DNA from 3 places in the Actinocorallia libanotica genome. Region 3 is predicted to be linked to each of the others. Evidence: riboswitches for the same ligand, from Rfam matches in the RefSeq annotation. Region 3 holds a riboswitch; each other region holds the start of a gene.
The links. Region 3 has a riboswitch for thiamine pyrophosphate ahead of ABD140_RS33630 (purine-cytosine permease family protein). Riboswitches for the same ligand answer to the same signal wherever they lie in the genome.
Positions count from the first base shown of each region.

Region 1: linked by a shared signal. The riboswitch ahead of thiO (glycine oxidase ThiO) and the one ahead of ABD140_RS33630 (purine-cytosine permease family protein) in region 3 are both predicted to bind thiamine pyrophosphate.
Region 2: linked by a shared signal. The riboswitch ahead of thiC (phosphomethylpyrimidine synthase ThiC) and the one ahead of ABD140_RS33630 (purine-cytosine permease family protein) in region 3 are both predicted to bind thiamine pyrophosphate.

Region 1 covers NZ_BAAAHH010000014.1:60,655-62,907, forward strand. The annotation lists gene thiO (glycine oxidase ThiO) at 1-999, opposite strand, end outside; TPP riboswitch at 990-1,097, opposite strand; gene ABD140_RS18300 (NAD(P)/FAD-dependent oxidoreductase) at 1,214-2,253, shown strand, end outside.
Region 2 covers NZ_BAAAHH010000005.1:218,049-220,301, reverse strand. The annotation lists gene glmU (bifunctional UDP-N-acetylglucosamine diphosphorylase/glucosamine-1-phosphate N-acetyltransferase GlmU) at 1-629, opposite strand, end outside; tRNA gene ABD140_RS09505 (tRNA-Gln) at 748-819, opposite strand; TPP riboswitch at 933-1,047, shown strand; gene thiC (phosphomethylpyrimidine synthase ThiC) at 1,040-2,253, shown strand, end outside.
Region 3 covers NZ_BAAAHH010000041.1:20,535-22,787, forward strand. The annotation lists gene ABD140_RS33630 (purine-cytosine permease family protein) at 1-1,163, opposite strand, end outside; TPP riboswitch at 1,171-1,287, opposite strand; gene ABD140_RS33635 (rhodanese-like domain-containing protein) at 1,325-1,660, opposite strand; gene ABD140_RS33640 (SSI family serine proteinase inhibitor) at 1,710-2,165, shown strand.

The DNA of each region.
Region 1 (2,253 bases), on a different contig from region 3:
GGGGGTGAGAAGGATGCCGTTGCGGTAGTGGCCGGTGGCCGCGATCAGGCCGTCCGGCCCCGCGGGGCCCAGAAGGGGGGAGTTGTCGGGGGAGCCGGGCCGGAAGGAGGCGTTGACCTCCTTGAACTCCAGCTCGGTGACGCCGGGGAAGAGCGCGCGGGCGTCGCGCAGCAGCTCCCACAGGCCGCCCGCGGTGACCCGGGAGTCGAAGCCGAGCTCCTCCTGGGTGGCGCCGACGACCAGCTCGCCGTCCGGACGCGGCACCAGGTACAGCGAGAAGCCGCGCACCAGGCCCCGGGTGGCGCGGGTGAGGAAGGGGTAGGGGCTGTGCAGCCGCAGGATCTGGCCCTTCACGGGCCGGACGGGCAGGTCCGCCAGGTCCGCCGACCAGCTTCCGGCCGCCACGACGACGCGGTCGGCGGCCAGGACGCCGCCGTCCTCCAGCCGCACGCCGCGCACCGCGCCGCCCTCCACGACGATCTCGCGGACCTTCCGCCGCACGATCTCGACGTCCTCGCAGGCGGCGAGCAAGGCCCGCACCAGCCGCCTGGGGTCGACGGAGCCGTCGTCGGGGGCGAGGATGCCGCCGCGCACGGACGGCGCGAGCATCGGTTCGAGCCTGCGGCACTCCCGGCCGGTGAGCAGCTCGGTGCGCAGCCCCAGCGACTCCTGGAAGCGGTGCTGGTCGGTGAGGAAGGCCAGGTCGTCGCCGTCGTAGGCGACCGAGAGGTTGCCCTCCTTGCGGTAGCCGATGTCGACGCCGGTGCGCTCGGCGAGCTCCGCGGCGAACTCCGGGTAGCGGTCGCGGGAGTCGATGCCGAGCCGGAGCTGCTGCTCCTCGCCGTACTGCAGCTCCCCGACGGGCGTGAGCATCCCGGCCGCCACGTGGCTGGCGCCGCCTCCGGGCTCGGGGTCCACCAGGGTGACCGGCAGCCCCCGCTGGGACGCCCGCCAGGCGATGCCGAGGCCGACCGCCCCGGCGCCGATGACCACGATCAAGGTCCGCTCCCTTCGCCGGCATGATCCGGATCAGGTTCTGGCGGTCGGGAGGCCCGCTCCCCTCTCAGCCCGCGTTCCGGGCTCCCGCGCTTCGTACGGAGCCAGCGTATGCCCTGAGCAGTATTGATCGGATATCAGGGCATCCTGTAACCGTCGCCGGACAGGCCGGAAGTTAGGGTGTCCTGCCAGGAGAAGCGGAGTCTCGGAGGACCGAATGGAACGCGTGATCGTGGTCGGGGGCGGGCTGGCCGGCGTGCGCGCCGTGGAAGCGCTGCGGGCCAGGGGCTTCGGCGGGAGGCTCACCCTGGTCGGCGCGGAGCCGCACCGCCCCTACGACCGTCCGCCGCTGTCGAAGGCGGTCCTGGCGGGGGAGCGCGACGACACCACGGTCGACGCCTCCTGGGACGCGCTCGACTGCGAACTGCTGCTGGGGCATCGCGCGACCGGGCTGCGCGTGGAGGATCGCGTCCTGGAGACCACGGCGGGCGAGCTGCCGTACGACGGCCTGGTGATCGCCACCGGCGCGGAGACCGTCCGGCTGCCGGGGCCGGGCCGCCAGCACGTGATCCGCACCCTCGACGACGCGCTGGAGCTGCGCGCGCTGCTGGTCCCCGGCGCCCGCGTGGTGATCGTCGGCGCGGGCTGGATCGGCGCGGAGGCCGCCACGACGGCGGCGAAGCTGGGCTGCGAGGTCACCGTGCTGGAGGCCGCGCCCGCGCCGCTGGCCGCCGCGCTCGGCCCCGAGCTGGGCGCGCTGACCGTCCCCTGGTACGCCGAGGCGGGCGTCACACTGCGCTGCGGGGTCAAGGTCTCCTCGATCGAGGAGGGCGGCGTCGCGCTGGTGGACGGGGAGTTCCTGGCCGCCGACGCGGTGGTCGTCGGCATCGGGGTGCGGCCCTCCCTGGACTGGGTGAGCGGCCTGGAGCTGGCGGACGGCGTGGTGGTGGACGCCTCGCTGCGCACCGCCCGCCCGGAGATCGTCGCGGTCGGCGACTGCGCGGCCTGGTGGTCCGACCGCTACGGGAAGCGGCTGCGGGTGGAGCACTGGGACGCGGCGCTCAACGCCCCGGACGTGGCGGCGGCCTCGCTGCTGGGCGAGGAGGCCGTCTACGACGACCCGCCGTACTTCTGGTCCGAGCAGTTCGGCCGGATGGTGCAGTACGCCGGGCACCACCCGGGCGCCGAGCGGATGGTCGTGCGGGGCGACCCGGCGAACGAGCGCTCCTGGTCGGTCTTCTGGCTCGACGGCGACGT
Region 2 (2,253 bases), on a different contig from region 3:
CGGGCGATGCCGACCACGTCGGTGAGATATTCCTCACCGCCGGCGTTGTCGGTGGTCAGCCGCTTGAGCGCCTCGCCCAGCAGGACGCCGTCGAAGGCGTACATGCCGACGTTCATCTCGGTGACGAGCCGCTGCTCGTCGGTGGCGTCCTTGTGCTCGACGATGCCGGCCACGGCGCCGTCGGCGTCGCGCAGGACGCGCCCGTACCCGGTCGGGTCGGGGACGTCGGTGCTCAGGACCGTGACGGCGTTGCCCTCGGACTCGTGGGCGGCGACCAGGGCGCGCAGGGTCTCGCCGGTCAGCAGGGGGTGGTCGCCGTTGGTCACCACGACGGTGCCCTCCAGCGGGCCCGTGTGCTCGTAGACGATCCGGACGGCGTGTCCGGTGCCCCCCTGCTCCTCCTGCACCACCGGCACCGCCGCGGGCGCGACCTGCCGGAGGTGTTCGATGACCTGTTCTCGCCGGTGCCCCACCACCACGAGGGTCCGGCGCGGATCGAGCGCTCCGGCCGCGGCCAGCACGTGGCCGAGCATGGAGCGGCCCGCCAGCGTGTGGAGGACCTTGGAGGTACGGGATTTCATCCGGGTGCCCTCGCCGGCGGCGAGGACGATGACTGCGGCCGGGCTCACTGAGTGGCTCCTGGGCGTCAAGGACGGGAAATTTTCGTCAGGGCGTAACCCACCCGACATGTAGAGAGAATACCGCCCAGGCGAAGACGCGTCCGCACCGGACCTGCACAGATCGAAGCTCCGGCGCCAGGACTCGAACCTGAACAAAGGGCACCAAAAACCCTTGTGCTGCCGATTACACCACGCCGGATCGTTTCGGTGGCCACGATACCGTGCGGAACGCCTGCGGGCGCGTGCTTGTCCCCGCCTCATATCCCGGGGCCCGCGGTTGCCGCAAGAGGGGGGCCGCGGGTTACCGTCGAGCCGACAGCACGCGGGAGCCCGGCCGTCCACCGGGCTGAGAGGGCGACGAGAAGGGTCGCCGACCGCTCGAACCTGACCGGGTAATGCCGGCGTAGGGAGAAGTCATCATGGCCGAAGGCACGTCTTCCGCTGCCCGAAAGACCTACCTCCAGGGCTCCCGCGACGATCTGCGGGTCCCCATGAAAGAGATTCATCTCACTGACGGCTCGTCTCTGGTGCTCTACGACACCTCCGGGCCCTACACCGACCCCTCCTACGAGGCCGACGTCCGCCGCGGGCTGCCCGCCCTGCGCGAGCCCTGGCTGGCCGCGCGGGACGACACCCGTCCCTACGAGGGGCGGCCCGTCCGCCCCGAGGACGACGGGCGCCGGGCGCCCGCCCGGGCCCCGTTCTCCGGCCGCGCGCCGCGCCGCGCCTCCGGCGGCGCCGTGACCCAGCGCGCGTACGCCGCCCGCGGCGAGATCACCCCCGAGATGGAGTTCGCGGCGCTGCGCGAGGGGGTCTCCCCCGAGGCCGTCCGTGCCGCGCTCGCCGCCGGGCGCGCCGTCCTTCCCGCCAACGTCAACCACCCCGAGCTCGAACCGATGGTCATCGGCCGCGACTTCCTGGTGAAGGTCAACGCCAACATCGGCAACTCCGCGGTGGCCTCCTCCATCGAGGAGGAGGTGGAGAAGATGACCTGGGCCACCCGCTGGGGCGCCGACACGATCATGGACCTGTCGACCGGCCGGGACATCCACACCACCCGCGAGTGGATCCTGCGCAACTCCCCCGTGCCCGTCGGCACCGTCCCGCTCTACCAGGCGCTGGAGAAGGTCGGCGGGAACCCGGCGGAGCTGGACTTCGAGGTCTTCCGCGACACCGTGATCGAGCAGGCCGAGCAGGGCGTCGACTACATGACCGTGCACGCCGGGGTGCGGCTGGCGTACGTGCCGCTGACGGCCGGGCGCCGGACGGGCATCGTCTCGCGCGGCGGGTCGATCATGGCGGCGTGGTGCCTGGCCCACCACCGCGAGAACTTCCTGTACGAGAACTTCCGCGAGCTGTGCGAGATCTTCGCCGCCTACGACATCACCTGGTCGCTGGGCGACGGCCTGCGCCCCGGGTCGATCTCCGACGCCAACGACGAGGCCCAGTTCGCCGAGCTGCGCACCCTGGGCGAGCTGACGAAGACCGCCGCCGAGCACGGCAACCAGGTGATGGTCGAGGGCCCGGGCCACGTCCCGATGCACAGGATCAAGGAGAACGTGGACCTGCAGCTGGAGCTGTGCGACGAGGCGCCGTTCTACACGCTCGGGCCGCTGACCACCGACATCGCGCC
Region 3 (2,253 bases):
GAGGTGTCCCAGGAGCCGCGGGCGCGCAGGAAGAAGTCCGCGGCCAGGACGCCGAGCATCGGCACGAAGACCGAGCCGATCAGGCTGAGGAAGCCCGCGTAGTCGCCCATGTTCAGGCCGAGCGCCAGCACGGTGATCAGGACGCCGAGCCCGACGCTGAGGACGCGGCGGTCCAGGCGCGGCAGCAGGTTCTGGATGGACAGCGCGGTCGAGTAGACGTTGGCGAACGACTGGTCGGCCTCGCGCAGGACGAAGACGAAGAAGAACACCGCGCCGAGCGTCACGGTGAGGAACGGCTGGTAGACCCCCTCGCCCTGGACCGCGAACGCCAGGGCGAACAGGCCCAGGACGTAGGCGACGATCTGGGTGAGCGCGTACGCGCCGCTCGCCGCGCCGAAGGCCGCCTTCTCGCTGCGGGAGTGGCGGGTGTAGTCGGCGGCCAGCGGCACCCAGGAGATCGAGACGGCCAGCGCGGCGTCGGTGGCGAGCCAGAACATGCTCCAGTCCGTGCCGAACGGGGCGCCGCCGGACGGGCCGGGGTTGTCCGTGAGGTCGGGCAGGCCCTCCCGGAAGAACTGGAGGTAGAACCAGCCGAGCGCGATGACCACCGCGACGGTCACGAACCGGCGCAGCAGCCGCACCGAGCCCAGCGGCCAGATCGTCAGGACGGTGGTCAGCACCCCGGCCGCCACCACGTACAGCCAGCGGGGGCCGCCGCCGAAGAGCTCCCCGGCGGCCTCCGCGATCACGATCAGCTCGAACGTGCCCCAGCCGATGAGCTGGGCGACGTTCAGGACGGTCGGCACGTAGGAGAGCCGGGCGCCGAACAGGCCGCGCAGCAGCACCATCGCGGGACGGCCGGTGCGGGCGCCGGGCACCGCCGCCAGGCCGAGCATGAGGCCGCCGAGCAGCGTGCCCACGGTCATCGCGACGATGCCCGCGGCGATGGACAGCCGCAGCGCCCCGTCGACGTCCGGGGCGAGCACCGTGTAGGCGCCGGAGAAGGCGAACAGGCTGACGCCCAGGTTGGCCCAGAAGGCGCTCTGGTCCCAGAAGGACAGCACCCTGGGGGCGGGCTCGTCGAGCGTCAACGGCGCCTCGTGGGCGTCCGGGCGCGCGGAGGCCACGCCCCCGCGCACCGGTTCGTCGCCGTTTTCGAGCATGGCTGGGGGCATGGCGGAAGCACTCTCCCTACGCCGGCATTACCCGGACAGGTTCATGCGGTCGGCGACGCACGGGGTCGCCCTCTCAGCCCGGCCCTCGGCCCGAGCTCCCGCGGTGTGATCAGAACGCTTGAATGATACCCATACGGGACGAATCGGATCTAGGCCACGTAAGGCTCTCCGGCCTGCTCCGCCACCATCGGCCTGCCATGATGGGCCCATGCCATCATCCCGCCGTCCACGTTGGAGGCCTGCCAGCCGGCGTTGTTGAGGGCGATCGTGACCTGCGCGGAGCGCCCGCCGACCCGGCAGATCACGTAGACCTCGCGATCCTGCGGGATCTCGCCGGCCCGGTCCCGCAACTGGCTCATCGGAATGTGCACCGCGTCGGGCGCGTGTCCGGCCGTCCATTCCTCCGGTTCGCGCACGTCCAGCAGATACGCGTCCCGCGGCACCGCCGCGGCGTCGACGGAGGGTACGTTGTCCCCGAAGCTCATCACCACTCCCATGGATCTTCTGTCTCGACCACGACGTGCGAGGTGTCCTTTGCCCAGATCGGCGGCCACGGCCCTCCTGCTGGCCACGGCGACCCTGGTCGCGACCGGTGCCTGCGGGGCGAAGAAGGCCGAGACCGGGGACTCTACCGTCGCCGGCCCGCCCACCTCGCTCGCGGCCCAGGTGAACCGGCTCACCATCACGTTGAAGAAGTCGCCCACCTCCGACCCGCAGAGCTGGACGCTGACCTGCGACCCGCCGGGCGGCGACCACCCCGCGCCCCGCAAGGCCTGCGCGCAGCTGGCCAAGTCGGGCGCCAAGACCTTCGCGCCGCCGCCCTCGGACGCCGTCTGCACCGAGATCTACGGCGGGCCCGAGCAGGGCACGGTCGAGGGCGTCTGGCGCGGCTCCAAGGTCCGCGCCACCTACCAGCGCAAGGACGGATGCGACCTGGACCGCTGGGCCCAGGTCAGCGAGCTCTTCGGCGAGCTGCCCCGCGTCCGCTGACCCGCGTCCCAGGGTTTTCCACAGGCCCCGGGCGCTCCTCCACGGGTTTTCCCCAGTTATCCCCAGCCCTGTGGAAGCCTGTGGACAA